DNA from 4 places in the Mesorhizobium sp. WSM4833 genome. Region 4 is predicted to be linked to each of the others. Evidence: predicted binding sites of a transcription regulator. Region 4 holds the regulator's gene; each other region holds the start of a gene.
The links. The regulator LexA, encoded in region 4, represses DNA repair genes until DNA is damaged. The targets are predictions, from matches to a motif close to TGTTCNNNNTGTGTTCNG.

Region 1 (7,617 bases), on a different contig from region 4:
ACGAGGAGCGGCGCACCACCGTCAACCTCAAGGAGGCAATCCGCGCCGCAAAGGAGCGCGTCGTGTTCATCAACACCGGCTTTCTCGACCGCACCGGCGACGAGATCCACACCTCGATGGAAGCCGGCCCGATGATCCGCAAGGGCGACATGAAGCAGGCCGCCTGGATTTCCGCCTACGAGGCGTGGAATGTCGACATCGGGCTGGAATGCGGCTTGGCCGGCCACGCCCAGATCGGCAAGGGCATGTGGGCGATGCCGGATCTGATGGCTGCGATGCTGGTGGAGAAGATCGTCCACCCCAAGGCCGGCGCCAACACCGCCTGGGTGCCGTCGCCGACGGCGGCGACACTGCATGCCACGCACTATCACAAGGTCGATGTTCACGCCGTGCAGGCGGCGCTGAAGAACCGGCCCAAGGCCAGGCTCGACGACATCCTGTCGGTGCCCGTTGCCGTGCGACCGAACTGGTCGCCCGAGGATATCCAGAAAGAACTCGACAACAACGCGCAGGGCATTCTTGGCTATGTCGTGCGCTGGATCGACCAGGGCGTCGGCTGCTCGAAAGTGCCTGACATCAACGATGTCGGCCTGATGGAAGACCGCGCCACGCTGCGGATTTCCTCACAGCACATCGCCAACTGGCTGCACCACGGCGTGTGCAGCGAGGACCAGGTGATGGCGACGATGAAGCGCATGGCTGACATCGTCGACCGCCAGAACGAGGGCGACCCGCTCTACGAGCCGATGGCGGCCGACTTTGACAAGTCGATAGCCTTCCTCGCCGCCTGCGACCTGGTATTCAAGGGCCGCGCCCAGCCCAACGGCTACACCGAGCCGGTGTTGCACGCGCGGCGGCTGGAACTGAAGGCGCAGCAGGGCTGAAGAGGCCAGTCCCTGCCGTGAATGGGGCGGCAGGTCTTCGGCCTGACTTCCTCCGGAGGTGAGGCGTCAGGAAGCTGTATGGTCCAGGAGCCGGATGGTGGGATCGCGACGGTGTTCGGAGTTGACCCTATCGACGCCTTCCACCGTAATCGCGATCGTCCCGTTTTCCACTCTTGCTATCCAGCCCTTCGCTTTTAGATACCAGAGATGAAACTCGAGATGCTCTCGCGGACAGTCTGACAGGCGTTCGAGCTCCACATCCCCGATCCCGGGATTGCTGACGTCGTGCCGGCGCTTCGCGTAAAGCAGCGACAGCAGCCTGGCCTGGATCACGACATCCCGCTCGATGCCTTTGCTGTTGCTGGCTTCCTCGGTCAATTCGCGGCGAAGGCCGGCATGGTCCCTATACGCGATGTCGTATTGAGCGCGTTTGACCGGATCCTTGAGCGTGTTGTGGGCTTCCACGATTTCACTGAAGCGGGCTTCATCGCCGGTTTCGCGATTGTCGGGATGATAGCGCATCGCAAAATAGCGAAATATGCGCTCCAGCGTTTCCGAGTTGGCGTTCGGGCTGACTTCCAAAACTTCGTAGTAGTCAACGAACATAGCGGGCTCCCCGACCGCAATCATATTCACATTATCTAAATAAGGAATTCCCAATGCGGAGACCAAGACTTTGGTCCGATGCGATGACGTCCACGCCCCCGAAGACGGAGAAACGGCCGGCGCCCGGTCGGTGGGGGCCGTTGGGTGGTGAGGACGTCGACCAAGCGGACAATCAGGTCCGCCGCAGTGCGGAGATGGCCGATTCGTCGGATGACGGTTATGGCGTGATCGCGGAAGGCAATTTGGCGAGGTGGGCTTGTCGGGCGGCGAGACCTACGCCGCCTGTGCCACCCGCTCCGAACTCATGCGGTAGGAAATCGCTTCGGCCAGATGGATGCGGCCGACGGTTTCGCTGGCGTCGAGATCGGCGAGTGTCCGCGCCACCTTCAGCACCCGGTGATAGGCTCGCGCCGAAAAGGCGAGCTTTTCGCTGGCGTCCTTGAGCAGCGACAGGCCGGCGGCGTCCGGCATGGCGATCTCCTCGATGACCGAGGGCGCGCAATGCGCGTTGGTGGTGGCGCGGGTGGCGCCGAGCCGCTCGAAGCGCTCGCGCTGGATGGTGCGGGCGCGTGCCACGCGCATCGCCACATCGGCACTTTTCTCCGCCCGGTCGGGCCGGATCAGGTCGCTGGCCGAGACCGCCGGCACCTCGATCCTGAGATCGATGCGGTCGAGCAGCGGGCCCGAAATGCGCGCCTGATAGTCGGTGCGGCAGCGCTCGCCGCGCAGGCAGCGATAACCAGGCTCGCCGGCCATGCCGCAGCGGCACGGGTTCATCGCCGCCACCAGCTGGATACGCGCTGGATAGGTGACGCGATGGTTGGCCCGCGCGATCATGCAGTCGCCGGTCTCCAACGGCTGGCGCAGCGCATCGAGCGTCTGCGGCGTGAACTCGGGAAACTCGTCGAGGAACAGCACGCCGTGATGGGCCAGCGACACCTCGCCCGGCCGGGCGCGGATGCCGCCGCCAACCATTGCCGCCATCGAGGCCGAATGGTGCGGCGCGCGGAACGGCCGCCGATCGGTCAATTTGCCTTCGCCGAGCTCTCCCGCCACCGAGGCGATCATCGAGACTTCGAGCAATTCCTTCGGCGCCAGCGGCGGCAGGATCGACGGCAGCCGCTGCGCCAGCATCGATTTGCCCGAGCCCGGCGGGCCGATCATGAGAAGATTATGCCCGCCGGCGGCCGCCACTTCCAGCGCCCGCTTGGCGGTCTCCTGGCCCTTGATGTCGGCGAGGTCGGGCAAATCCAGCGCGGCGGCGTGGATGCCGGCCTCGGGGCGCGACAGCACCTGCGTGCCGCGAAAATGATTGGCGATGGCAATCAGGCTGCGCGGCGCCAGAATGTCAAAATCCTTGCCCGCCCAGGCCGCTTCCGGCCCGCAGGCGAACGGGCAGATCAGGCCCTTGCCCTCGGCATTGGCGCCGATCGCCGCCGGCAAGGCGCCGGCGACCGCGGCGATCGTGCCGTCGAGCGACAATTCTCCAAGCACGACATAGCCAGCCAGCATGTCGCCCGGAATGGCGCCCAATGCCGCCATCAGGCCAAGCGCGATCGGCAGATCGTAATGGCTGCCCTCCTTGGGCAGGTCGGCGGGCGCCAGATTGACCGTGACCTTCTTCGACGGCATCGACAGGCCGGAAGCATGCAGTGCCGCCTGCACCCGCTCGCGGCTTTCGGCCACCGCCTTGTCGCCCAGGCCGACGATGTGCATGTTGACCTTGCCGGGCGCGATCATCACCTGCACGTCGACCGGCACGGCCTCGATACCCTGGAAAGCGACCGTGCGAACCCGCGCCACCATTTTTATGCCCCCGGCCGCAACCCCTGCGATTGGCCAAGAATGGCCCTTCGGGGAGACAATCACAATTCTCCGGTCAAATCAAGAACATTACAGGAACAAGCAAGCGTGTAAGTTGCAGCCGGATTGCGCCCGGTTGCAAAAGCGGAACATGGTTAATACGAAATGAAAGCGGCTTACTTGCGCCGCTTCCCCTCGACCGCGTCCCAGAACAGGCTGGCGATGTCGGCGCCGCCGAAGCGCTTGACCTCGCGCACGCCGGTCGGCGAGGTCACGTTGATCTCGGTCATGTAGTCACCGATGACGTCGATGCCGACCAGGATGAAGCCACGCTCCTTCAGCGAAGGCCCGATGCGGGCGCAGATCTCGCGTTCGCGTTCGGTCAGCTCGGTCTTTTCGGCGCGGCCGCCGACATGCATATTGGAGCGGGAATCATGTTCGGCGGGCACCCGGTTGATGGCGCCGACCGGCTCGCCGTCGATCAGGATGATGCGCTTGTCGCCCTTGCGCACGTCCTTGAGATAGCGCTGCACGATATAGGGTTCGCGAAACATCTGGCCGAACATTTCCAGCAGCGAGGCCAGGTTGCGGTCGCCCTCCAGCAGATGGAAGATGCCGGCGCCGCCATTGCCGTAGAGCGGCTTGACGATGATGTCGCCGAACTCCTTGCGGAAGGCGGCAACTTCGAGTGGATCCTTGGTGATCAGCGTGTCCGGCATCAGGTCGGCAAATTCGGTGACGAAGATCTTTTCCGGGCTGTTGCGCACCCAGGCCGGGTCGTTGACCACGAGCGTCTTCGGGTGGATGCGCTCCAGGATGTGCGTGGTGGTGATGTAGTTCATGTCGAAGGGCGGATCCTGGCGCAGCAGGACGACGTCCATCTCCGACAAATCGGTGCGCACCTTCTCGCCCAGCGAATAGTGGCTGCCTTTCTCGTCGCGCACCTGCATCTCCTCAATGCGGGCAAACACCTTGCCGTCGCGCAACGACAGCCGATCCGGCGTGTAGTGGAACAGCTCATGGCCACGCCGCTGCGCTTCCAGCGACAGCGCGAACGAGGTGTCGCCGGCGATCGACACGGTGGAGATGTGGTCCATCTGGACGGCGATTTTCAGCTTCATGGCGGGTCTCCGGCGGCTCGGATGGGCGACTGTCCTGCCTGTACAGGCTCACTGCCCGTCTGCCAATCGCGACCTTTTGAAGATTGGCATCAGCAAGTCGCAAGCTCGGCCCTGCCGGTCATTCCGTGACAGGAGCCAGGCTGCGCGTCCTCGTTGTTCCTTGAGCCCGAATGCACACCTCACATCGATCCTTCGAAACAGGTCGCGGTTGCCCATGGAAAATCGATTTCGCGATACGTTTCCTAAAGGGTTTGCTGCCAGTCTGAAAATAAATTCCGAAGTCACAAAACAGGGACACCGATGCAAACTTCGTTTGGCACCGGTCAGGCAAACAGGGAGAGCACGGATCTGGCATTCACCGATCCGTTGACCGGGCTTGGCAACCATCGCCGCTTCTTCGACAAGGTCGATCGGCTGATCGCCGACCGAGCCGACGATCCCGCGCCCTTTACCGTCGGGATTCTCGACCTCGACGGCTTCAAGCCGATCAACGATCTGTTCGGCCACAAGGCCGGCGACGACATCCTGATCCAGGTCGCGATGCGGCTGCGCGCCTCTATGGACGGCTATTCCACGGTCTGCCGCATCGGCGCCGACGAATTCGCTTTTCTCTATCCGATGGTATTCAGCGAGGACGCTGCGGCCGAAAAGTCGCGCATGCTGATCGAGATCCTGTCGGCGCCCTACGATGTCGGCGAACGCACCGCCAGGCTTTCGGCCTCGGTCGGCTGCTCGTTGTTCTATTCGGGCGACGAGACCACGGAAATCCTCATCAACAAGGCAGAGACGGCACTCTACCACGCCAAGCGTTCCGGCCGTGGCCGCGTCGTCGTCTACACCCGTGAGATGGAAGAAGCGGCCAAGCGCGTCACCCGCATCGAACAGGCGCTGCGCCGGGCTGTCTCGGCCGGCGAAGTGGAGCCGCATTTCCAACCCATCGTCGATCTCGCCACGCGCCGCACCATCGGCTTCGAGACGCTGGCGCGCTGGACCGACCGCGACCTGGGTTCCGTGCCGCCGACCGTCTTCATTCCCATCGCCGAGGAGCGCGGCATCATCGGCCCGTTGTCGCAGCTGGTGCTGCGCAAGGCGACGGAGGCCGCCAGAAGCTGGCCGAAGGACCTGTTCCTGTCGTTCAACCTGTCACCCTCGCAGCTCGTCGACCAGAACACCGGCCTGCACATATTGGCGATCCTCGACCGCACCGGCTTCGATCCGCGCCGGCTGGAGATCGAGATCACCGAGACCGGCCTGATGAACGACCCGGCCTCGGCCGCTCAGATCGTCGAGGATCTGCGCCGCGTCGGCATCCGCGTCTCGCTCGACGATTTCGGCACCGGCCAGTCCTCGCTCGGCCGCTTGCGCGAATTCCATTTCGACAAGCTCAAGATCGATCGCGCCTTCGTCTCCTCCATTCTCGACGACAGGCCGTCGGAACACATCATCCGCGCTATCCTCGCAATGTGCGAAGGGCTCGGCATGGACGTCGTCGCCGAAGGAATCGAGCAGGAAGCGCAGGCCGATCGCCTGGTCCAGTTTGGCTGCGCCGGCGGACAGGGCTATCTGTTCGGCAAGCCGGTCGATGCCGACGCCACGCTCGGCTATCTCCGCGATTCCTTCCGCGGCGCCCTGCGCGCCAAGGCGATCTGATCGGCGACCCTCCGCAATCCCCAACCCCGACGGTGCTGCCGTGCGCATCCGGTGCGGCGCATTGTCGTTTTGTCTGACATAAGCCCTGAAATTCGGCGGTTCGCCCTTGCCCGCGCGCCTTGCGCGGCTAGGATGCGCGCCGATCACGCTACAGCGCCGCGCGTCTTTCAAGACGCGCAAAGGACGCTGTAGCATTTAACATTTGCGCATGATCCCTTTCCGAAAATCGATCCGATTTTCGGGGTCATGCGCTGGGAGACAACAACGATGATGCCATCGGCGCATTTTGCCGACCTCGAAGGAGCCTCGGTGCTGATCACCGGCGGCGGCTCCGGAATTGGCGCGGCACTGACCGAGGGTTTTGTGCGCCAGGGCGCCAATGTCGCCTTCATCGACATCGCCGACGGCCCAAGCACAGCTCTTGCCGACCGCATCGAGAAAGAATTCGGCCGCCGGCCGCTCTACCTCAAGACCGATTTGCGCGATGTCGAGGCCCTGCGGGCGTCCGCCGCGAAGGCTGCCGAGGCGCACGGCGATGTCACCGTGCTGGTCAACAATGCGGCCTGGGACGAACGCCACGCCGTCGAAGACGTGACGGTCGAGTTCTGGGACAACAACCAAGCCATTAATCTGAGGCCGCATTTCTTCACCGCGCAAGCGGTGGCGCCGGGCATGAAGCGGGCCGGCGGCGGCTCGATCATCAACTTCACCTCGACGTCCTATCTGATCAACCACCCCGACATGCCGTCCTACACGGCCGCCAAGGCCGGTATCCTCGGTCTGACCAAGGGGCTGGCCGGCAAGCTCGGTGTGGACGGCATCCGCGTCAACGCCATCGCGCCCGGCTGGGTGATCACCGAGCGGCAGAAGGAGCTCTGGGTGACCGAACAGGGGCTTGCCGCCCATGTCGCCAAGCAGTGCATAAAACAGGTGATGCAGCCCGACGACATCGTCGGCACGGTGCTGTTCCTGGCCTCGGACGCTTCGCGCATGCTGACGGCGCAGATGCTGATCGTCGATGGAGGTTTCCTGTGAGCCAAGCCGGCAACGCACCGGCGGTCGCCGCCGTCGACTGGGGCACGACCCGCATGCGGGTCTGGCTGATCGACGGGCAAGGCAAGATGCTTGCCGAACGCCGCGGCGATGACGGCCTGATCACCGCGCAGCAAAAGGGCTTTTCGACCATCCTCGAAGGGCATCTGGCGGCGATGGGAGCACCAGCGGCGCTGCCCGTCATCATCTGCGGCATGGCCGGGTCCCGCCAGGGCTGGCTCGAAGCGCCCTATGTCACCGTGCCGGCGCCGCTTACCGCCATCCTTGCGGGCGCCGCCAGCGTGCCCGGACAGAGCCGTGACATCCGCATCGTTCCGGGTCTGGCCCAGCGGCTGACTGACGCGCCCGACGTCATGCGCGGCGAGGAAACCCAGCTTGCCGGCGCCGGCCTGCCGGCCAGGGGGCGCCAGTTGGTCTGCATGCCCGGCACCCATTCGAAATGGGTGCTGGTCGAGGATGGCGCCGTTACCGGCTTCGGCACCTGGCCGACCGGTGAGCTG
Region 2 (7,617 bases), on a different contig from region 4:
ACTCTATTCCTGTCAACGATAACGGTTTGCCGTCGAAGCTGGCGGTATGGCTGGCCGGCGCCAGAGCCAGTTTGCCATGCGAAAACTGCCTGTCGTCGGCCGGTTCGGGCGCCGCCGGGCGGGCACGCCGCAGGATGACGTTGACGCGGGCAACCAGCTCGCGCGGGCTGAATGGTTTCGTCACATAGTCGTCGCCGCCCATTTCGAGCCCGAGAATGCGGTCGATCTCCTCGTCGCGCGCAGAGAGGAACAGCACCGGCACATCGGATATTTGCCGCAGCCGCCGGCAGACCTCCAGCCCGTCCATTTCCGGCATGCCGATATCGAGCACGACGAGGTCCGGTGCCCGGCGGCCGATTGCCTGCAAGGCGGCGGCACCGTCGGCCACCCCTGTCGTTTCCATGCCGGCCTTCTCCAAGGCAAAGCAGATCACCTCGCGGATGTGCGGGTCATCGTCGGCGACGAGGATGTGATGCGGCATGGATCAGCGGCCCGGCATGGAAGGTTCGATAGCGGAGGGAATCACGAACGGCTCCTTGGTGTCGAGATATCGAAGCAGCCGCCAGTCGCGAAAGCTCCAGGCCCGCCAGTTCTGCTGGATAGTTCGATACCAGATTTCGTCGCTGCCGCGCACGCCGGCCAGTTCGCGGACAGTGCCGGCGGCCGCCGTCTTGCCCTGGTGCTCGAGGAAGCGATCGAGCGCGGGAAACGCGCCCGGACCGAGCGAGTGAAGATACCAGGCGTCTAGGGGAATGCCCTGGCCGGTCATTTCGAGGGAATGGTCGACATTGTAATTGGCGATCGTTGCTGCGAAATTGATGAAACAGCCGGCATAAAGCGTCAGGGATAACGTCAGAAGATTGGCGGACAGCAGCCATTCGTTGGATTTTCTAAGCGCGATGCGGGCAATGATCAGGGCAAGGCCTGCTGCCACCAGCCCCATCCAGACAAAGGCGGCGACGCGCCAGTAGGTCAATGCATAGATGCCGATATAGAGGTCGAGCCGCAGGATCGACGAGATGACCAGCATGATGTTCTGCGCCACCCAGACATAGACCAGCCGGCGGATCAGCGGATCGGCCGAGGTTTCGCTGCCGGGTCGCAGCGCTGCCAGCACGAAGCCGGCGGCAAGCAGTGCCGTGACGATCAAGGGATAGGCGCCACGATGCGCGTAGGAGGCGTAGCTCAGCCCATCGGGAAGCGCTGCCCCGCCCCACAGATAGGCGGCGTCGAGCGCCGTCTGCAGCGCAAACAGGATGTTGAAGACGATCAGGGCGCGCAGGATGGCGGCCTTGCCGAACAGGATGTCTTCGATGGTGGTGGCGGTTTTGCCGGCTTGAGCGCTGACCGCCGGCAACGCGCGCGGGATGCGGCGAATCAGGCGCGGCAGGCGCGGTCGCAGAAAAGCCCAGACAGCGGCGAGCACGAACAGCCAGAAGGCAATCCGCGCCAGCTGGATAAGATCGAGCAGCCTCACGAGATCGATCAGCGACAGCCAATAGTCGATGACCGGATTGGCGGCACCGAACAGCGCCAGGAAGACCGCGCCCAGCGTCAGCGGCATCACCCAGACGGCGATCGCCGCCAGCCGGATGCGACGCCCACCGAACCGCCGCGCCGTCCTGCGCCAGCGGATGAAATCAATGACGAAGCGGAACGGCGCCGCCAGCCCGAACAGCACGATCTGCCCGGCAATGCGGGCGATGCTGTGCCGCAGCCGGCCGCTCAACGAAAGCGCGAAGACGGTCAGCGCCGCCAGCGCGATCGAGACCGACAGGGTGCTGACGTTTTCAGCCAGCGGCAGCAGCGCGACAAGCATGGCGATGGGCTTGAGCCAGACCCGGCCGTCGTTGAAGGCGGCCGGGTGCACAGCCACGACCGCCGCGGCAATCAGCAGGGCGAACAGGAAAACCGTGATCCCGGCGGGCTGGCCATAGAACAGAAAATCCGCGAGCGCTGCCAGCAGGATGGCGACACCGAAACGGCTGCAATAGCTCGGCGCGGCGGAGAACAACGCTGTCATGACCTGGCTTTCCTGATGGCTTCCAGCCGAACCGTTGGCGGGCTTCTGCGGACAAAGGGAATGAGGGTTGCGACGGGACACGCGCGCGGCGGATCGGCCAGCCACCAGCCCTCGCTACGCAGTCGGTGAGGCAGGGACCAACGGGGCTTTGCTCGCTTGTGCATGCCGCTTGTCTCGCAAGCGGGCGGGGAAACGGCAGGGCGGATCCGAGGAGGTTTTCCGCAGGCCCGTGCAGTTTTCGTGCAGGGGTAAACGCTGCCGATCTCCCCCCTCGAGGGGGGAGATTGGTAGCTTCATGCCCCGACTTGCCTCGACCAACCACAAGCGGCATAGATCATCCATGGAAACCTATCGCCCGCGCCGCTCCGTGCTCTACATCCCGGCCTCCAGCGACAAGGCCTTGGCCAAGATCGCGCAGCTTGCCTGCGATGCCATCATCATCGACCTGGAAGACGCCGTCGCTCCGGCCGACAAGATCGCCGCCCGCGAAAAACTGGCCGGCATTTTCGCCGGCCATTCCGAGAGACGCTGCGAGATGATCGTGCGCATCAATGCGATATCAGGCGAATGGGGCGCCGACGACCTGCTGGCGGCCGCAAGCTGCGAACCCGACGGCATCCTTCTGCCCAAGGTCGACACGCCGCGCGACCTGCTCGAGGCCGGCGACGTGCTTGACGACAATTTTACCCCCGACAGCGTGAAACTATGGGCGATGATCGAGACGCCCAAGGCGCTGCTCAACATCGGCGCCATCGCCGAACTTGGCCGCGATCCGGCCTCGCGGCTCAATTGTTTCGTTGCCGGAACGAATGATCTGGTCAAGGAGACCGGCATTCTGGCGACGCCTGACAGGCGCTACCTCGTGCCATGGCTGATGCAGATGGTGCTGGCCGCACGCGCCGGCGGCATCGACATGCTCGACGGCGTCTCCAACGATTTTCGCGACCTCGACGCCTTCGCCCATGAATGCGCGGAAGCCGCGGCCATGGGGTTCGACGGCAAGAGCCTCATCCACCCGGCCCAGATCGAAGCCGCGAACCGCGCCTTCGTGCCGTCCACGGAAGCGGTGGCCGAGGCACGCTCGGTGAAGGAAGCCTTCGCGCTCGCCGAGAATGCCGGCAAGGGTGTGATCGCGCTGAACGGCAGGATGGTCGAACGGCTGCACCTGGCGCAGGCCGAAAAACTGCTGGCGAAGGCAGCCGCCATCGGGTCATAAATGCTCGATGGATGCGAGCGGGCTACAGCTACTCACGACAGGAATTGAACAATGAAACTCTACCGCTTTCTGTCCGCTCCGGACGATGCCAGCTTCTGCCACAAGGTGACAGCGGCGCTGAACAAGGGCTGGCATCTGTTCGGCTCGCCGACCTATGCCTACGACAAGAAGGCCAAAGCGATGCGTTGCGGCCAGGCCGTGGTCAAGGATATCGACGGTCAGGAATACGGGCCCGATACCAAGCTGAGTGACTGGTAGATTTGAAAAGCTCCGACGCAGGGTGTGTTGAGATTCAGGTCAGGCCGAGTCGAAAATGGTGGTTTCCGAGAACCGGAGCGGAGCGTACTTTTGGTTACGTGAGCACAGTTCTACCGCGACGCGGTAGAGCGGGGAAGCGCAGGAAGCCATCATTTGCAGGCGGGCATCACCTGAATATCAGCGCACCCTACTCCGCCGCCTCTTCGATCTTCTCCATATCTTCGTCCGACAGGCCGAAATGGTGGCCGATCTCGTGGATCAGCACGTGGGTGACGATGTCGCCCAGCGTCTCTTCGTTCTCGGACCAGTAATCGAGGATGGCGCGGCGGTAGAGCGTGATGCGGTTCGGGCCTTCGCCGGTCTGCGGGTTCCAGCGCTCGGCGATGCCGCGTCCCTCGAACAGGCCGAGCAGGTCGAATGGCGTTTCCAGCGACAGATCGTCCATGATTTCGTCGGTTGGGAATTCGGCGATCTGGATGACGATCTCGCCGGTCAGCTTGCGAAAATCCTCCGGCAGATGGGCGTACGCCTCCAGCGCCAGGAACTCCATTTCGTCCATCAAGGGCGAGAGTTCGTCGTGCCAGGTGCGGGTCTTGTAGATGCGGGCCATGCTTTGTCCTTTGATTCCGGCATATAGGCTTTCGCACCGGAATCGGCAAATGAACGGGCCGATGCGCCTGCGCCATCCCTGCAGAGAGGAATAAATTCCCCATGACTCTGCTTGACTCTTGGGATGCGCTCTGGAATCTATAGGAACATAACAGGAACAATTGTGAGTGGAAGCTGACCGTCATGGCGATGACCGCCGTGGCGCGGGAGACTGTTTTTGCCCTGCGCCGCCAGATCGCGAAAATCGAGGGAACGCTGCCCGAGCGCTTGGCTGCGCCGGCAGCCGCACCCTTTGATGCTGACGTCAACACTGATCTCACAATCGTCCGGCGTGGCATTGCCGCGGCGTTGCCGGATGCGTTCCTGCCTATCGGCGTTGGGCGCCTCGATGCCGCCCTGAGCGGCGGGCTGCCGAAGGCCGCCCTGAGCGAAATCCATGGGCTTGAAACCCGCGATGCCGGGGCCGTCGCCGGCTTCGCTTTGTCGCTCACCAGCCTGATCCTCAAGCAAACGCCGGGGCTGCCGGTGCTGTGGATCGGCACATCGGAGATTTTTCGCGAGGCCGGCTTTCCCTATGCCAGGGGGCTTCACGCCTCGTTCGGCATCGAGCCGGAGCAATTGCTGTTTTCCGAGGCGCCAAGGCTCGTCGATGCACTGTGGGTCGCCGAGGAGGCGGCCCGGATGACGGCGCTCGCCGCCGTCATCCTGGAAATCCGCGGCAATCCGCAGCGGCTTGACCTGACCGCGACACGCCGGCTGCATGCAAGGGCGCAAGCGGCCGGCCGGCCGGTGTTCCTGCTGCGGCAGGCGGCTGGGCCCGAACCGACGGCGGCACCCGTCCGCCTCATCGTCGCCTCGGCGCCGGCGGTGCCGCGCGACACCATCGCCGGGCCGCTGGCCGGCTCGATCGGCCGCCCGGCCTTCACCCTCACCATCGGCAAGAGCCGCACGGCCCTGCCTGGACAATTCACACTGGAGTGGAACCCCGATGAACGCGCATTCGACGAAAGAGCGGGCGACGAAGGAGCAGGTGGGGAAAGAAACAGGCCAAAGAATCCTGTCCCTGTGGTTTCCCTATCTGGCGGCGGAAAGGATCCTGCGCCAGCGTCTGGGGCGGTCCTGGCGTTCCCGGCCGTCGGATCACCCCTCTCACCCGCCGCTCGTGATCAGCCATCGCGACCGCAACGCACAGCGCATCTCGGCCCTCGACGAGCGGGCTGAGGCGCTGCACCTGAAGCGCGACATGGGCATCGCCGATGCGCGCGCCATGCATCCGTCGATCGACGTCGTCGAGGCCGATCCGGAAGCCGATCGCCGCCTGCTCGAAGGCCTCGCCGACTGGTGCGACCGCTACACCCCGCTGGTGGCGCTGGACGGGGCAGACGGCCTGTTTCTCGACGTCACCGGCTGCACCCATCTGTTCGGCGGCGAGCGCGCCATGCTGGACGACATCCTGTCGCGCTTCTTCCATCAGGGTTTCGATGTCCGCGCCGGGCTTGCCGCGACGCCGGGCGCTGCCTGGGCGGCGGCACGCTTTTGCGGCGACCGCATCATTGTGTCAGGCGAGGAGGAGGCGCTGCTGGCGCCCCTGCCGCTGGCCGCGCTGCGCATAGAACCTTCGACCCGCACCAGCCTGGAAAGTGTGGGCCTGCGCACGGCGGGCGCCGTCATGGCGGCACCGCGCGCGCCGCTCGCCCGCCGCTTCGGCGCCCTGCTGCTCCTGCGCCTCGACCAGGCGCTTGGCCGGCTCGACGAGGCGGTGTCGCCGCGCCTGCCCGTCGCGCCGCTTTCGGTCGAACGCCACCTCGCCGAACCCGTCACCCTGACCGAGGACATCGAACGGCTGGTGGGCATGCTGGCGGCGACCTTGAAGACCGACCTCGAGCGCCGCGGCGAGGGCGCCCGGACGCTGGCGCTGCTGCTCTTTCGCGTCGACGGCGCCGTCAGCCGCATCGCGCTCGGTACCTCGCGGCCGATGCGCGAACCCATGCTGATCCAGAAACTGTTCCATGAAAGGCTGGCCGCGCTCGAACAGGATATCGATGCCGGCTATGGTTTCGATCTGGTGCGGCTCTCGGTGTTGGCATCAGCCACCTTCGACATGCAGCAGGCCGATCTTGCCGGCGAGGTGACCGACGACGGCGCCGATATCGCGCTGTTCGCCGACCGCATCCGCGCCCGGCTCGGCGATGGCGCGGTTCTCCGGCCGGTCGCGGTCGAAAGCCATCTGCCGGAGCGTGCCGTCGCCACCATCCCCTTCACCGACGCGCCGTGCCGGACCACGCCGCCGAAGAAGCCGGACAGGCTGCAGGCACCAAAAACCATATTTCCGCCGGAACGACCGATCCGGCTGTTCCGCTCGCCCGAACCCATCGATGTGCCGGCCACCGAAATGCCGGAAGGACCGCCGCTGAACTTCCGCTGGCGGCGCGCGCTCTACCGGGTCAAGCGCGCCGAAGGGCCGGAACGCATCGCCGCCGAATGGTGGCGGGAAGCGCCAAGCGACGAGGCGGCATCGACGCGCGACTATTTCCGCATCGAGGATGCCGACGGCCGCCGCTACTGGCTCTACCGGCAAGGCCTCTACGGCGGCGCCTCGCAAGTCCCGCCGCGCTGGTTCCTGCATGGAGTCTTCGCATGAACGCGCTGACCGTCATTCCCTATGCCGAGTTCGGCATCCAGTCGAATTTCTCCTTCCTGCGCGGCGCCTCCAAGCCGGAGGAGCTGGTGGTCGCGGCCAAGCTCCTGGGCTTCTCGGCGATCGGACTTGCCGACCGCAACACGGTGGCCGGCGTGGTGCGCGCCTGGCAGCAGGCCAAGGTCGAAAAACTCTCCTATCACCCCGGCTGCCGGCTGGTTTTTGACGACGGCACGCCGGACATCCTCGCCTATCCCCAGGACCGCAAGGGCTGGGGGCACCTCTGCCGCATGCTGACGCAAGCCAATCTGCGCGACGAGAACGAAAAAGGCGCCACCCTTCTCCAGCGCGGCGACCTGCTCGAATGGGGTGACCTGATGTCGCTGGCGGTCCTGCCCGGTCTGTCGACGGGGGCGCAAGACAGTCTTGCCTTGCTTGGTGAGCTCAAGGGCCGTTTCGGCAGGAACCTGCGGCTTGGCGTTTCGCCCGACTACGCCGGCAATGACCGTTTCCGCATCGAGCAGGCGGCAGCACTTGCCGAGAGCGCCGGCATTCCGCTGATGGCGACCAACGACGTTCTTTATCACACCGCCGAACGACGCCCGTTGCAGGACGTGCTGACCGCGATCCGCCTCAACACGCCCGTTGCCGAGGTCGGGCTGCAACTCTCCGCCAATGCCGAGCGCCATCTGAAGCCGCCGATGGAGATGGGCCGCCTGTTCCGCCGGCATCCGCAGGCGCTGGCCGAGACGCTGCGGTTTGCGCAAGAGCTGACTTTTTCGCTTGGCGACCTCCAGTACAACTACCCCGACGAGCCGACGGAATCGGGTCTTGGTCCACAGGCTGAGCTGGCGCGACTGGCGCGGGAGGGGG
Region 3 (7,617 bases), on a different contig from region 4:
CCTCGCCGCCGAGTTGCCGCACGACGGCCTTCAGCACATCGGCGCGCGGATCGCGCACACGGTAGATGCGATGGCCGAACCCCATGATGCGCCTGCCCTGCGCGATCTCGTTGCGCAGCCAGCCGGCGGCATCACCATGCGCCTGGATCGCATCCAGCATCTCGATGACGGGGCCAGGCGCGCCACCATGCAGCGGCCCTTTGAGCGCGCCAAGCCCGGCCAGCACAGAGGATGTCAGGCCGGCCTGCGTGGAGGCGACCACGCGCGTCGCAAAGGTCGATGCGTTGAGGCCATGGTCGCAGACGGTCACCAGATAGATGTCGAGCGCTTTTGTGAGCGCCGGCGAGGCGACGCGGCCGCTCAGCATCCTCAGCATGTCGGCGGCATGATCGGCGCGGCTGTCCGGCGCGATCGGCTGCTCGCCGCGCCGCAGGCGCAGCAGCGCCGGCGTCAGCACGGCGGGCGCCGCGATCAGCAGCAAGGCGTCGGTCAAGGTCTCGCCATCCGGCAGCTGCGCCATGCCGGCGCGCATGGCGCTGTAGACATCGAGCGGCGCCAGCAAAGGCAGCGAGGGCAAGAGCCGTTCGAACACGTCCGCACGCGCCTCTCCCAGCGCCCGCGTCAGTTGCGCATCATCGGGAAGGTCGTTGAAGAAGCCGTCGAGCAGCAGTCTAACCACCTGGGCATAGTTCCAACGGCCGGCCAGTTCCGGCAGCGAATGACCTCGGATCGTCAGACGGCCGCCAAGACCATCCACATCGGAAAGCACGGTTTCCGCCGCCACCACATCATCGAGCCCATTCGCCATAGCCTGTCTCCTTGAAGCATTTCCGGATCGGAGATAGAGATGGGCAACGTTTCCATCAATCTTGATCAATAGAATCAATATCAGGGCTCGATATGTCCGAGTGGTTGTCCCGGGAAGAGGCGCTGGAGAGACTCAAGGTGCGGGCGCAGACGCTGTACGCCTATGTCAGCCGTGGGCGCATCGGCATGCGGCCCGACCGCGCCGATCCGCGCCGCAGCCAGTACCGCGCCGACGATATCGCCGCACTGGCGACCCGCCGGGCGCGCGGCCGCAGCCCGTCAGTCATCGCCGAAAGCGCCATCGCCTGGGGCGAGCCCTCGATCGTAACGGCGATTTCGACCGTCTCGCACGGTCGGCTCATCTATCGCGGGCAGGACGCCGCAGTGCTCTCCGGGCACGCCACACTGGAAGAAGCCGCCGCCGTTCTCTGGGCTCTGCCGAAACCGGTGGCTTTCGAGGCAGCGTCGCCGGACGCACCCCATCAAGCTGGCCGAGCCTCGGCCTTTGCGCAACTTGCCGTGCTTGCCGGCCAGGGGCGCCCGTCGCTCGGGCGCAGCGCCGCCTCGCTGCATACCGATGCCGCGCACGCGGTCGGCGTGCTGGCCGCCGCGCTGGGCGCACCGGCGGGGTCAAATCCCGTCCATCAGCGGCTTGCGCAGGACTGGTCGGTGGATGCCGGCCGCGCCGATGCGATCCGCCGTGCGCTTGTCCTGCTTGCCGATCATGAACTGAATGCGTCGACCTTCGCCGCGCGCGTCGCAGCCTCGACCGGCGCGCCGCTGGCCGCTTGCCTGCTGGCAGGGCTCGCGACGCTGTCAGGCCCGCGCCATGGCGGCGCCGGCGAGGCGGTGATGCAACTGGCGGAGGATGCGGCGCGGCATGGCGCCGATGCGACGATCCGGCGCTGGCTCAGCCATGACCGGCCGCTGCCGGGGTTCGGTCATCAGCTCTATCCTGACGGCGACCCCCGCGGGGCGGCGCTGCTGTCGGTGATCGAGGTTGACGGCACACTATCGTCGCTGCGCGACGCTGCCTTTGCGGCGACCGGCGCGCTTCCCAACATCGACTTTGGGCTGGCCGCGCTGACGCGCAGCCTAGGCTTGCCGCGCGATGCACCGTTCCGCCTGTTCGCGCTCGCACGCAGCGTCGGCTGGGCCGCGCACACGGTCGAACAGATAACAAGCGGAAGTGTCATCCGGCCGCGCGGCCGCTATGAGGGCGTGCTGGTGTAAGGTCGCAAGAACGCCAGGCGCTCAGGACATCGTGTCGAGCTTGCGCTGCATGGCCGCGATCTGGTCCTTAAGTTCCTGAAGATCGTCGGGCTTGTCAGGCGTTTCCTTCCTGGCCGGCTCGGGCGACGTCGCAGCGGCTGGCGTGGAGCCCGCAGGCGGGAACGGCGTGAACAGCCGCATCGCATTCTGGAACATTTCCATGTTGCGGCGCGTCTGTTCCTCCAGCGCCTTGATCGGCGTGGTGATCTTCATCATGTCGAGCGGCGACTTGCCGAGCGCCCCCTTCATCTGCTCGCGAAAACGCTCCTGCTCCTTGGAAAAGGCAAGCATCGACTGTTCGAGGAAGCTCGGGACGATCATCTGCATCTGGTCACCGTAATAAGCGATGAGCTGGCGCAGGAACGGGATCGGCAGCATGTTCTGCCCGTCCTTGTTCTCCAGTTCGAAGATGATCTGGGTCAACACCGGATGCGTGATGTCGTCGCCGGTCTTGGCGTCCTGGACGGTGAACTCCTCGCCCTTCTTGACCATCTCGGCGAGGTCCTCGAGCGTCACATAGGTGCTGGTGCCGGTGTTGTAGAGGCGGCGATTGGCGTATTTCTTGATGATGATCGGATCGTCTTTAGCGGCCATCTACATCCTCCCGGGGACACCGGCGCGCCTCTGAGTAAGCCGCCGATAACGATTGTGCCTTTTTTGAGGATATGCGCAAAAGCCTCACAATTCCAAGCAGTTTGTGCAGTGCGGGATCACTAAATGCTGCATGGCAGGCAAAATATGCTGCGCAGCAATGGACGAATGGCCGCCATGGCAAGGCATGGCCTGCTTGCGGCGCATGGGCGCCATGCCCATTTCCGGTTTGACTTGGGGTTGGGAAAGGGCAAGAAAAGTCCCCAACGACAGAGCAACACCCTTGAAGTCTGGAGAAGAAAATGTCCGCTTCCATCGTCATTGCCAGTGCGGCGCGCACGCCGGTCGGCTCCTTCAACGGCGCTTTCGCCGCCACCCCGGCGCATGAGCTCGGCGCCGTCGTTATCACGGAATTGCTGTCGCGTGCCGGCGTCGAGCCAGGCGAGGTCGACGAGGTCATCCTCGGCCAGGTGCTGACCGCCGCGCAAGGCCAGAACCCGGCCCGCCAGGCGTCGATCAATGCCGGCCTGCCCAAGGAAACCACCGCCTGGGGCCTCAATCAGGTTTGCGGCTCGGGCCTGCGCGCCATCGCGCTCGGCATGCAGCAGATCGCCATCGGCGATGCCAAGGTGATCGTCGCCGGAGGCCAGGAATCGATGTCGCTTTCGACGCATGCCCAGCACCTGCGCGCCGGCGTCAAGATGGGCGACTTCAAGCTGATCGACACCATGATCAAGGACGGGCTGTGGGACGCCTTCAACGGTTACCACATGGGCAACACAGCCGAAAACGTCGCGCGTCAGTTCCAGATCACCCGCGAAGACCAGGACCAGTTCGCGCTCGCCTCGCAAAACAAGGCCGAGGCCGCGCAGAAGGCCGGCAAGTTCAAGGACGAGATCGTCGCCGTCACCATCAAGGGCAAGAAGGGCGACACCATCGTCGACCAGGACGAATACATCCGCCACGGCGCCACGATCGACGCCATGACCAAGCTGAAACCGGCTTTCGACAAGGACGGCACGGTAACCGCCGCCAACGCCTCCGGCATCAATGACGGCGCCGCCGGCGCGCTGCTGATGAGCGAAGCGGAAGCGGTGAGGCGCGGCATCACCCCGCTGGCGCGCATCGTGTCCTGGGCAACCGCCGGCGTCGATCCGCAGATCATGGGCACCGGACCCATTCCCGCCTCGCGCAAGGCCTTGGAAAAGGCCGGCTGGTCGGTCGGCGATCTCGACCTGGTCGAGGCCAACGAAGCCTTTGCGGCGCAGGCCTGCGCCGTCAACAAGGACATGGGCTGGGATCCCTCGATCGTCAACGTCAATGGCGGCGCCATCGCCATCGGCCATCCGATCGGTGCGTCCGGCGCTCGCGTCTTCAACACGCTGGTCTTCGAAATGCGCCGGCGCGGCGCCAAGAAGGGTCTCGCTACCCTGTGCATCGGCGGCGGCATGGGCGTCGCCATGTGTGTCGAAGCACTCTGAAGAAAGTCACTAAACGGGCGGCGTGCATGCATGTCGCCCAAAAGTGCGCAGCGGTTTTGGGAACACCGACATGCATAAAACCAAACATCTGAAGCGCATCGCCTGAATCTACTTCAGCGCGACGCGCTTTAGCCGCCCGTTCTGTATCCAGTGCCTGCCAAGCCCGACAACAGGGCGATATCAAAAAAGGGGAAATGCATGACCAAGGTAGCAATCGTCACAGGCGGATCGCGCGGCATCGGCGCGGCGATCTCGATCGCATTGAAGACCGTCGGCTATTCGGTTGCGGCGAACTATGCCGGCAATGATGCCGCAGCGGCGAAATTCAAGGCTGAGACCGGCATTCCGGTCTACAAATGGTCGGTCGCCGACTATGATGCCTGCGCCGCCGGCATCAAGCAGGTCGAGGCCGATCTCGGCCCGGTCTCGGTGCTGGTCAACAATGCCGGCATCACCCGCGACGCCATGTTCCACAAGATCACGCGCGAGCAGTGGAAAGAGGTCATCGACACCAACCTGTCCGGCGTCTTCAACATGACGCATCCGCTGTGGAGCGGGATGCGCGACCGCAAGTTCGGCCGCATCATCACCATCTCCTCGATCAACGGCCAGAAGGGCCAGGCCGGCCAGGTCAACTATTCCGCCGCCAAGGCCGGCGATATCGGTTTCAGCAAGGCTCTCGCCCAAGAGGGGGCTCGCGCCGGCATCACTGTCAACGTCATCTGTCCCGGCTATATCGCCACCGAGATGGTCAAGGCGATCGACGAGAAGGTGCTCAACGAGCGCATCATTCCCCAGATTCCTGTCGGCCGCCTCGGTGAGCCCGAGGAAATCGCGCGCTGCGTCGTCTTCCTCGCATCCGAAGATGCCGGCTTCATCACCGGCTCGACCATCACGGCCAATGGCGGCCAGTATTTCGCCTGACGACGGCGATGTAGGCGCAGAGATCGACGGGCCGGCGCGCCGGCCCGTTTTCGTTGGCGCCATGGTCCTTCGAAGTGACAGCACGGCTGCTGACCCAATCCGGCACGCAGAGGTTAACAGCGGCCCGGCCGGCCTGTGCGAAACCTGCCTCCAAGCCTGTGGATTCTCGGTGGATAAGCTGTTCACAACACAAGATATTGGGGTGAACAAAACGGGAAAATTCCGCTATCGCTGATTCGTCGCCGATTCGTTCCGGCTTTGAGCTGAACGTTAACGACGACAGCCGGAATCCCCTGCCAATTGCTTAACGCAGATTAAGAAAGATCAACAATTTCATAACGTTGGTCGAGGCATGCCAAGCCACTGTGATCGTTTATCGACAAAGGTTAATGGCAATGCCCTCTTAGCACGAAACGGGCCAGTTCAGCGATTCAGCATGTGGTGCGTGTCGCGGCCGCGAAATCCACATATAGCCGTGAACAAAAGCTGAATCTGCAGGAGTCACTGATTCGTCGCCGATTCGTTCCAGACTCGTTCTATCCGTTAATCCGCATCTGATTGAGAGCTTGACAGAACCACCTTCTGGCTGCCGACGGAACATTCCGCTTTCGCTTCGCGCCCGAAATCCCTATGTGTCGCCTGTCATACGCGCCCATTTGAGGCACGCTCCCGACAACCAGAGGCCAGAAGCCTTATCTCCAGGTCCCGGAAGCCTTATTCTAGGTTGATGAACATCCAGCCCAAACACACTGAGCCGCTGATCCTGTCGGGCCGCGACGTGACCGCCGTGCTCGGGCCGACCAACACCGGCAAGACCCATCTCGCCATCGAGCGCATGGTGGCGCATGAGAGTGGAATCATCGGCCTGCCGCTCAGGCTTCTGGCGCGCGAGGTCTACGCCCGCGTCTGCGAAAAGGTCGGCGCCCACAAGGTTGCGCTGATTACCGGCGAGGAAAAGATCCAGCCACCGGGCGCCAAATATTCGGTCTGCACCGTCGAGGCCATGCCGCGCGAGACCGACGCCGCCTTCGTCGCCATCGACGAGGTGCAGCTCGCCGGCGACCTCGAGCGCGGCCACATCTTCACCGATCGCATCCTGCACCTGCGCGGCCGCCAGGAAACGCTGCTGCTGGGCGCCGCCACCATGCAAAGTATCCTGCAGCGCCTGCTGAGGGGTGTCTCGGTGGTGACGCGGCCGAGGCTGTCGCATCTTGCCTATGCCGGCTCCAAGAAGCTGACCCGCCTGCCGCGGCGCACGGCGATCGTCGCCTTTTCCGCCGACGAGGTCTACGCCATCGCCGAGTTGATCCGCCGCCAGCAGGGCGGTGCCGCCGTCGTGCTCGGCGCGCTCTCGCCGCGCACCCGCAACGCCCAGGTGGCGCTGTTCCAGTCCGGCGATGTCGACTACCTCATCGCCACCGATGCCATCGGCATGGGTCTCAACCTCGATCTCGACCACGTCGCCTTCGCCCAGAATCGCAAGTTCGACGGCTTCCAGTACCGCAATCTGACGGCGGCCGAGCTTGGCCAGATCGCCGGCCGCGCCGGCCGGCATCTGCGCGACGGCACGTTCGGTGTCACCGGCCAGGTCGACCCGCTGGACGAGGATCTGATCAAGAAGATCGAAGGCCACGACTTCGACCCGGTGAAGGTGCTGCAATGGCGCACCGCACATTTCGACTTTGCCAGCCTCGACGCGCTGAAGCGCTCGATCGAAACCAACGCCCCGGTTGAGGGACTGACACGGGCATTGCCTGCCGTCGATGCACAGGCGCTCGAGCATCTGTCGCGCGACGAGGACATCCGCGCACTCACCACCAATGCCAAGCGCGTGGCGCTGCTGTGGGAAGCCTGCGCGCTGCCCGACTACCGCAGGATCGCGCCGGCCCAGCATGCCGACCTCATTGCCTCGATCTACACGGACCTCGCACGCCACGGCCATGTCGACGAGAATTACATGGCCGAGCAGGTGCGCCGCGCCGACACAACAGAGGGCGACATTGATACGCTCTCGCATCGCATTGCCCAGATCCGCACCTGGACATTCGTGTCGAACCGGCCCGGCTGGCTGGCCGATCAGGCACACTGGCAGGAAAAGACGCGCGAAATCGAAGACAGATTGTCGGATGCGCTGCATGAGCGGTTGACGAAACGCTTCGTAGACCGCAGGACTTCCGTCCTCATGCGGCGCCTTAGAGAAAATACCATGCCTGAAGCCGAAATTAGTTCTACCGGAACCGTCCTTGTCGAAGGCCACCATGTCGGCGAGCTGCAAGGGTTCCGCTTCACCGCCGACCAGACCGCCGGCGGTGAAGACGCCAAGGCGGTGCGCACCGCCGCCCAGAAGGCGCTGGCCGCCGAGTTCGAGGCGCGTGCCGAACGCTTCGGCGCCTCGGCCAATGGCGATATCGCGCTCGGCTCGGACGGCACGCTGCGCTGGATCGGTGCGCCGATCGGCACGCTTGTATCAGGCGAAGACGCGCTGAAGCCGCGGCTGGTGCTGCTGGCCGACGAACAGCTGACCGGCCCGGCGCGCGACAAG
Region 4 (7,617 bases):
GCAAATTTCGCAGAGCGACACGTCGAAAATCACCGCAATGCGCGTATTCGCCACCGCATTTCAGGAGGTGCGTGCCAGATTGGGCCAAGGCCTAATGTTGCACTGCGAAACCCGCCTTTCAATGCCAATCTTCTTGGGCCAGTTTGCTCCTAATCGATTTGATCTGAGATGCGCGCCAGGCTTTCCTCGCGGCCGAGGACGGCGAGCACATCGAACACGCCCGGCGAGGTGCTTTTGCCGGTCAAAGCGGCGCGCAAAGGCTGGGCCACCGCGCCGAGCTTGTGGCTGCCGGCCGCCGCCACCTCGCGGATCGCCGCCTCCGCCGAGGCGGCTGTCCAGTCACCCGTAAGCCCGTTCAAAGCTTCGTGAGCACTGCGCAGGATCTTGCGGGCGTCATCGGTGAGCAGAAGGGCCGCCTTGTCGTCGATCGGCAGCGGTCGCGTGGCAAACAGGAAGGCCGCGCCGTCGACGAGCTCCACCAGCGTCTTGGCGCGCTCCTTCAGGCCCGGAAGCGCTGCCAGCAACTGCGCCTTGGTGCTGTCGTTCAGGCGTGCGGCGATCGCCGGGCCACCTTCGAGATAGGGCAGGGTGGCGATGAAGATGTCGAACAGCTCGGCATCGCTCATGCGGCGCATATGCGCGCCGTTGATCGCCTCCAGCTTGGCGAAGTCGAAGCGCGCCGCGCCCTTGTTGACATCGCCGATGTCGAACCAGGAAATCATGTCCTTGATCGACATGATCTCGTCGTCGCCATGGCTCCAGCCGAGACGCGCCAGGTAGTTGAGCAGCGCCTCCGGCAGGTAGCCCATGGCGCGATAGGCCTCGACGCCAAGCGCGCCGTGCCGTTTCGATAGCTTGGCGCCATCGGCGCCGTGGATCAGCGGGATATGCGACATGGACGGCACGTCCCAGCCCATGGCGTTGTAGATGACGGTCTGGCGGGCGGCATTGGTCAGATGGTCGTCGCCGCGGATGATGTGGGTGACGGCCATGTCATGATCGTCGACGACGACGGCATGCATGTAGGTCGGGTTACCGTCCGAACGCAGGATGATGAAATCGTCGAGGTCCTTGTTGGGAAAGCGCACGTCGCCCTGGACCCGGTCATGGACGACGGTCTCGCCTTCGGTCGGCGCCTTGATGCGGATGGCGCCCTTGGCGCCTGCGGGTGCCTCTGAGGGGTCGCGGTCGCGCCAACGGCCATCGTAGCGGGGTGGCAGCCCTTTGGCTCTGGCTGCCTCGCGCATCGCCTCCAGTTCGGCTGGTGTGGCGTAGCAATAATAGGCCTTGCCGATGCGCACGAGCTCCTCGGCCACCTCGCGGTGACGCGGCGCACGCTCAAACTGCGACACCGGCTCGCCGTCCCAGCTCAGGCCAAGCCAGGAAAGCCCGTCGAGGATGGCAGCCGTCGCGGCTTCATTGGAGCGTTCGCGATCGGTGTCCTCGATGCGCAGCAGCATCGTGCCGCCGGTGTGCTTTGCATACAGCCAGTTGAACAGCGCCGTGCGCGCGCCGCCTATGTGCAAATAGCCGGTGGGCGAAGGGGCAAAACGGGTGACGACCTTGTCGGACATGGAACTCTCGGAAACCATCTGAAGCGGGGTGCGGTCGCGCGGACTTTCGCGCTTTGCGCGTTCATGTAGCATAGGGTGTCGAGGGCGCAAGGGGCAGACCCGATGGCTGGACGAGGCTGGGGCTCGGATCAGGGCGAGGACGCTGCCATTGGCGTCAGCGAACGGTCCCTATTTGCGCCTCTGCCAGCCTCATTGCCGCCGCCGTCGCCCGTCGTGCCGGATTCCGGCAAGCTGCCCTTGCAAACGGGTGTCGCCGCCTCTGTTCCTGTTGCCGAAACCGGCAGGATCGTGCGCGTGCGCCGGCAGATCGGCCTGATATCACTGCCTCGCCTGCGCCACAGCGTGAACACGGCGGCGAGCCTGGAACTCGACCGGGGCGTGGCCTTCCTGCTGGTGCCGGTCTGCCTTGCGATCGGAGCGATCGGCTATTTTTCGCTGACGGCTGAACCCGACTTTGCGAGACCTGTCGCGGTTGTCATCCTGACGGGGATCTGTGCGCTGGTCTCGCGCTCATGGCCAAAGACCCATCTGTGTTTCATGGCGGCACTTTTGTGCGCCCTAGGACTGCTTGCTGCCAAGGTCGAGACGTGGCGTGCGGGCACACAAATGTTGGGCTCGGAAATCTCGACGCAGGTGACCGGCCGCGTCGTCTCGCTCGACCGGATGGAAACTGGCCGTATCCGGCTGACCATCGACGTAACATCGACCGCAAGACCGAAACTGCGCTATGCGCCGGAACGGGTACGGCTTTCGGCACGCAAGATCCCGGCTGACGTGACCGCAGGCTCGCTCATCACTGGATATGCCAAGCTTTTGCCGCCGACCGGGCCGGTGCGACCGGACAGCTATGATTTCTCCTTCGACAGCTATTTTGCCGGCATTGGTGGCAGCGGATTCTTTCTCGGCAATCCAAAGCTTGTCGTCAGCGATGATGGCGACATGCCGCTGTCGGCCCGAATTTCCTCCAGCGTGGAAAATGCCCGTGAAGGCATCGCCGACCATATCAGGGCGAGCGTCGGCGGCGCCGAAGGCGAGATCGCCGCGGCGCTGATCGTCGGCGTGCGCGCCGGCATTCCCGACGACATCAATGAGGCGATGCGACGTACCGGCATCTACCACATCATCTCCATTTCGGGACTGCACATGGCTCTGGTCGCCGGCACCATCATGGGGTTGCTGCGCGGCGCCTTCGCCTTGTTTCCCGATTTTTCCGCGCGTCGCCCGGTCAAGAAGTATGCCGCTGCCGCCGCACTGTTCTCGATCGCAGCCTACCTCGTCATCTCAGGTATCGTCGTCGCCGCCGAGCGCAGCTTCATCATGCTGGCAGTGATGCTGATTGCAGTTCTGTTCGATCGAGCAGCACTCACCATGCGCAATCTGGCGATCTCGGCGATCGCCGTCATCGTGGTGTCGCCGCATGAGGTGGTCGGCCCGAGTTTTCAGATGTCGTTCGCCGCGACCGCAGCTCTGGTCGGCGCCTATGCCGGCTGGGCGGATCACCGCGCGGGAAAAGCAAGACCGCCGCCGCCGAAGCGATCCTTGCCCGGGTTCCTGACACGAAAATTCCTGCTGGCGGCAATCGGTCTGGCCATGACCTCGATCATCGCCGGCAGCGCCACGACGCTGTTTGCCATCTGGCATTTTCAGCGTGTGTCGCCGCTCAGCCTGTTCGCCAATCTCGCGGTTATGCCGATCGTCACCGTCGTCATGTTCCTGGCCGTCGCCAGCGCGCTGCTGATGCCTTTCGGATTGGATTGGCCAGGTCTCTACCTGATGGGCAAGGGCCTGACGATGATGATCGCCATATCGGGCTGGATCTCCGAGCGTTCGCCTGTCGATGGGGTCGGGCTGATTTCGCAACAGTCGGTCCTGCTGGTGGCCATTGCCCTGGTCATCGCGACGATGGCGACGACATGGCTGCGGCTCGCGGCTCTGCCATTCGCGTTGGCAGGCTTGCTGACCGTCTCGGATACGCGCACGCCCGATGTGCTGATCTCAGAAGACGCCCGGCTGGTGGCGTTGCCGATCGGTGGCGGTGAGCTTGCCGTCAGCCGGCAACGGCCGAACGAATTCACCGTCGACAACTGGAAACGCGCGCTGACATCGGAAACCATCGTCGTTCCGGAAGTGTTCGACAACAGCGATGGGCAATTCGACGTCGCGGATGCCGTTGAGCTACCGCCGGGGTCGCCGTTCTATTGCTCCTCAGGCGTTTGCGTGGCCAGGCACATGTCCGGTGCGATCATTGCCTATGTCGAGGACCGCAAGGACACCTGGAAAGCCTGCGGCTTCGCCGAGCTGATCGTCGTCAACGACGCCACCGCCTATGACGCCTGTCATAACCCGCTGGTTCTCGTTATCACCAAGCGGCAACTGGCTCGCAAAGGCAGTGCCGCGGTCTTCTTCGATCGCCAATCGGCGACCACGCCGGCGACAATCAGCTTCGCCGTGGACAGCCCATATCGGCCCTGGCACACGCAACGCAAATACTCTCGCGAGGCGAGGGGGCTGGCACCCTTCAAGAAACCCGAGAAGCCAGTGGTCAACCCACAGCCGTCTCAGTAGCGACGGATCAGGCCGACGAGCTTGCCTTGCACCTTGACCCTGTCCGGCCCGAAAATCCGTGTCTCGTAGGCTGGATTGGCGGCTTCGAGGGCAATCGAGGCGCCCTTGCGGCGGAACCGCTTCAGCGTCGCTTCCTCTTCATCGACCAGCGCCACGATGATCTCGCCGGGGCTGGCCGTGTCGGCGTTACGGATGATAACGGTGTCGCCGTCGAAGATGCCGGCCTCGATCATCGAATCGCCCTTGACCTCCAGCGCATAGTGCGCGCCGCCCATGATCATGTCCGGCGGCACCGAAATCGAATGCGTCTGATGCTGGATGGCATCGATCGGCACGCCGGCGGCGATGCGACCCATGACCGGGATCGAAACGGCAGAGACCGCATCGTCGTCATTGCCGGGCGAAGGCATCCGCGAAGGCGCCGGCTTGATCTGCCGGCCAAGAGCACCACCCTGACCAAGACTGCCCTGGATGACGCTTGGCGAAAACTTCTTTGCCGCATTGAGGCCTGGCGCGATGGAGTCCGGCAGCCGCAGCACTTCCAGCGCGCGGGCCCGATTGGGCAGCCGACGGATAAAGCCGCGCTCCTCAAGGGCCGTGATCAGCCGATGAATCCCGGATTTGGAGGCAAGGTCGAGCGCCTCCTTCATCTCGTCGAAGGATGGCGGAATGCCGCTCTCCTTCAGGCGTTCATGGATGAACATCAGCAGTTCATGTTGCTTGCGTGTCAGCATGGCGGCCCCCAGGTTCCCTGAAACCAGAATCGAAAAACAAACCCAGAACAAACACTATCTGTTCCAGTTGTGTTCTGCAACCGTTTAAAGTTTAATGAATTTGTTAAGGCTGCTGAAATTATTTGGCGCTTGCCAGCGGGTTACGATCGACGGGCGCCACCTTCGGCAATGCGCCTGCTCACATTGAAATTGTTATGGTTAATGACCTGTGGCTTATCCTCTACCAAAGCTTGGCATTATCTGTCGATCGACCTCGACAAGGGGCGATTGCAACCTTCGGGACGTTCGTTGGCCGTGAACGAAACGGAGCCAAAACGCCAACGTCAGTTGGGCATTTTGGCTGGAAATTCAGCTCTCCGTCATTTGCCAGGCAGTGAGGGCAGCGACGGCGGATCGCCGGGATCGGTGCGTCAGGTAACGGCTTCCTTGACGGCGAAACGCTGGTCCTTCCATGCACCCGTGCGCAGAATATCTTCCAGAACCTCAACCGCCAGCCACACATCCTTGTAGCTGACATAGAGCGGCGTGAAGCCGAAACGGATGGTCGACGGTGCGCGGAAGTCACCGATCACCCCGCGCTCGATCAGCGCCCGCATGATTTGATAGCCGTGGTCGTGAAGGAACGACACCTGGCTGCCGCGCCTGGTCGCGTCGCGGGTAGTCTCCAGCGTGAGACCGTAGGCGCCGCACTTGGCTTCGACGAGCTGGATGAACAGTTCTGTCTGCGCGACGCTCTTCTTTCGCAATGCCGCCATGTCGACGTCGCTCCAGATGGCAAGCGCGCCTTTGAGCGCCCGCATCGACAGGACCGGTTGCGTACCGCACAGAAAACGGCGGATGCCGGTGCCGGCAACATAACCCCGTTCGAAGGCAAAGGGCCGCGCATGGCCCCACCAGCCGCTGAGCGGCTGGCTGATATCGCCGTGGTGGCGCTGTGCGGCATAGATGAAGGCCGGCGCGCCCGGACCGCCGTTGAGGTACTTGTACGTGCAGCCGACAGCGAAATCGGCATTTGCCTGATCGAGCTCGACGGGCAGGGCGCCGGCGGTGTGGCAGAGATCCCAGACGATCAGCGTTCCGGCCGCATGAGCCCTGCGCGTCAGCGCCGCCATGTCGCGCAGTTCACCCGATTTGTAATTGACGTGGTTGACCAGCACCACCGCCACGTTTTCGTCGATCAGCTCTTCGATGGTCGGCGCGTCGACGCCCGCGAGGCGCAGCAGGACGGCATCCCGGGTCGAGGCCACGCCTTCGGCGATGTACAGGTCGGTGGGAAAACTGTCACCTTCGGCGACGATGGCTGACCGGCCGGGCCGCATCTCCATCGCTGCGTGCAGCACCTTGTAGATGTTGGTCGATGTCGTGTCGCAGACAACGGTCTGGCCGGCCGCGGCTCCTATCAGGCGTCCGAGTTGGTCGCCGAGTTCGATCGGCATCTCGAACCATCCGGCCGTGTTCCAGGCTCGGATAAGATCTCGGGCCCATTCCTGCGTCGCCGCCTGCTGCAGCTCGCCGAAAACGGCATGAGATGCTGCCCCCAGTGAATTGCCGTCGAGATAGATCACCCCCTCCGGCAGAATGAAACGGTCGCGCATGGCCCGCAGCGGATCCGTGGCATCCATCGCTTCGACTGCGGCGAGATCAGGAATTCCACTCATGGTCAGTCCCCGGTTGTTCGCGAAGGGTTTCCGCCACAGAGCGTCCCTTCGGTGAGCCTGTTCTCATTTCGATGATGTCAGAGCCGAGTGCGGACCGTCCACAGCTCCGGAAACAGCACGACCTCGAGCATTTTCTTCAGATACGAAGCACCCGACGTGCCGCCGGTGCCGCGCTTCAGACCGATGATGCGCTCCACCGTGGTCACGTGGTTGAAGCGCCAGCGGCGGAAATAATCCTCGAAGTCGACCAGCTTCTCGGCCAGTTCGTAGAACATCCAGTAGCGCTGCGGATCGCGGTAGATAGTCTGCCAGGCGACCAGGACCTCTTCATTCTCGGTTCGCGTCTCACGCCAGTCCGTGCGCCTGGCATCGGCACCGATGTCGAATCCGTTGCGCGCCAAAAGCAGCAGCGCTTCGTCGTAGAGCGATGGCTCGGCCAGGATGGCTTCCAGCTTTCCGCTGAGGTCCGGCCGGTGCTTGTGCGGCCCGAGCATGGCCAGGTTGCGGTTGCCGGCCATGAACTCGATGGCGCGATACTGCCAGGACTGGAAACCCGAGGACTGGCCGAGCGCGTCGCGAAACTCGGTATATTCGCTGGGCGTCATCGTTCGCAGCACATCCCAGGCATTGTTCAGCTGCTCGAAGATGCGCGCGACTCGCGACAGCATCTTGAAGCTCGGCTCGAGCCGGTCGGCGCGGATCGAGCGGATCGCGGCGCCAATCTCGTGCAAAGCGAGCTTCATCCACAGTTCCGAGGTCTGGTGCTGGATGATGAACAGCATCTCGTCATGCGCCGACGACAGCGGCGTCTGCGCCTCCAGCACTTTCTCCAGGTGCAGATAGTCGCTGTACGACATGCGCTCGTTGAACGACATCTGTGCGCCTTCGGACGCCGGATCGTAGGGCTCGCTCAATTGACTTTCTCCGTGCGCAGCCGGAAGCGCTGGATCTTGCCGGTCTGGGTCTTGGGCAAAGCAGCAATGAATTTCACCGATCGCGGGTATTTGTAGGGCGCGATCGTCGCCTTGACATGGTCCTGCAGGCGCTTGGTGGTCAATGCGTCAGGCGCCACGCCCTGCACCAGCA

Region 1: a site for LexA is predicted at 3,377-3,394, ahead of AC0L2D_RS12845 (YifB family Mg chelatase-like AAA ATPase). Genes of this name have one in related genera too.
Region 2: a site for LexA is predicted at 4,249-4,266, ahead of AC0L2D_RS29890 (ImuA family protein). Genes of this name have one in related genera too.
Region 3: a site for LexA is predicted at 5,597-5,614, ahead of AC0L2D_RS21725 (helicase-related protein). Genes of this name have one in related genera too.

Annotation. Positions count from the first base shown of each region.
Region 1 is NZ_JBVVQG010000005.1:428,780-436,396, reverse strand. It holds gene AC0L2D_RS12855 (malate synthase G) at 1-884, shown strand, start outside; gene AC0L2D_RS12850 (J domain-containing protein) at 951-1,490, opposite strand; gene AC0L2D_RS12845 (YifB family Mg chelatase-like AAA ATPase) at 1,764-3,296, opposite strand; gene gshB (glutathione synthase) at 3,470-4,414, opposite strand; gene AC0L2D_RS12835 (putative bifunctional diguanylate cyclase/phosphodiesterase) at 4,715-6,064, shown strand; gene AC0L2D_RS12830 (SDR family NAD(P)-dependent oxidoreductase) at 6,332-7,099, shown strand; gene AC0L2D_RS12825 (2-dehydro-3-deoxygalactonokinase) at 7,096-7,617, shown strand, end outside.
Region 2 is NZ_JBVVQG010000023.1:30,057-37,673, forward strand. It holds gene AC0L2D_RS29865 (response regulator) at 1-481, opposite strand, end outside; gene AC0L2D_RS29870 (DUF4153 domain-containing protein) at 485-2,023, opposite strand; gene AC0L2D_RS29875 (HpcH/HpaI aldolase/citrate lyase family protein) at 2,364-3,239, shown strand; gene AC0L2D_RS29880 (DUF1737 domain-containing protein) at 3,291-3,497, shown strand; gene AC0L2D_RS29885 (metallopeptidase family protein) at 3,685-4,107, opposite strand; gene AC0L2D_RS29890 (ImuA family protein) at 4,290-5,327, shown strand; gene AC0L2D_RS29895 (DUF6504 family protein) at 5,269-6,747, shown strand; gene AC0L2D_RS29900 (error-prone DNA polymerase) at 6,744-7,617, shown strand, end outside.
Region 3 is NZ_JBVVQG010000010.1:206,716-214,332, reverse strand. It holds gene AC0L2D_RS21755 (citrate synthase/methylcitrate synthase) at 1-808, opposite strand, end outside; gene AC0L2D_RS21750 (citrate synthase) at 901-2,040, shown strand; gene phaR (polyhydroxyalkanoate synthesis repressor PhaR) at 2,062-2,673, opposite strand; gene AC0L2D_RS21740 (hypothetical protein) at 2,758-2,886, opposite strand; gene AC0L2D_RS21735 (acetyl-CoA C-acetyltransferase) at 2,973-4,151, shown strand; gene phbB (acetoacetyl-CoA reductase) at 4,350-5,075, shown strand; gene AC0L2D_RS21725 (helicase-related protein) at 5,803-7,617, shown strand, end outside.
Region 4 is NZ_JBVVQG010000008.1:211,441-219,057, forward strand. It holds gene gltX (glutamate--tRNA ligase) at 150-1,574, opposite strand; gene AC0L2D_RS18145 (ComEC/Rec2 family competence protein) at 1,677-4,139, shown strand; gene lexA (transcriptional repressor LexA) at 4,133-4,873, opposite strand; gene kynU (kynureninase) at 5,284-6,531, opposite strand; gene kynA (tryptophan 2,3-dioxygenase) at 6,609-7,445, opposite strand; gene AC0L2D_RS18165 (AMP-binding protein) at 7,442-7,617, opposite strand, start outside.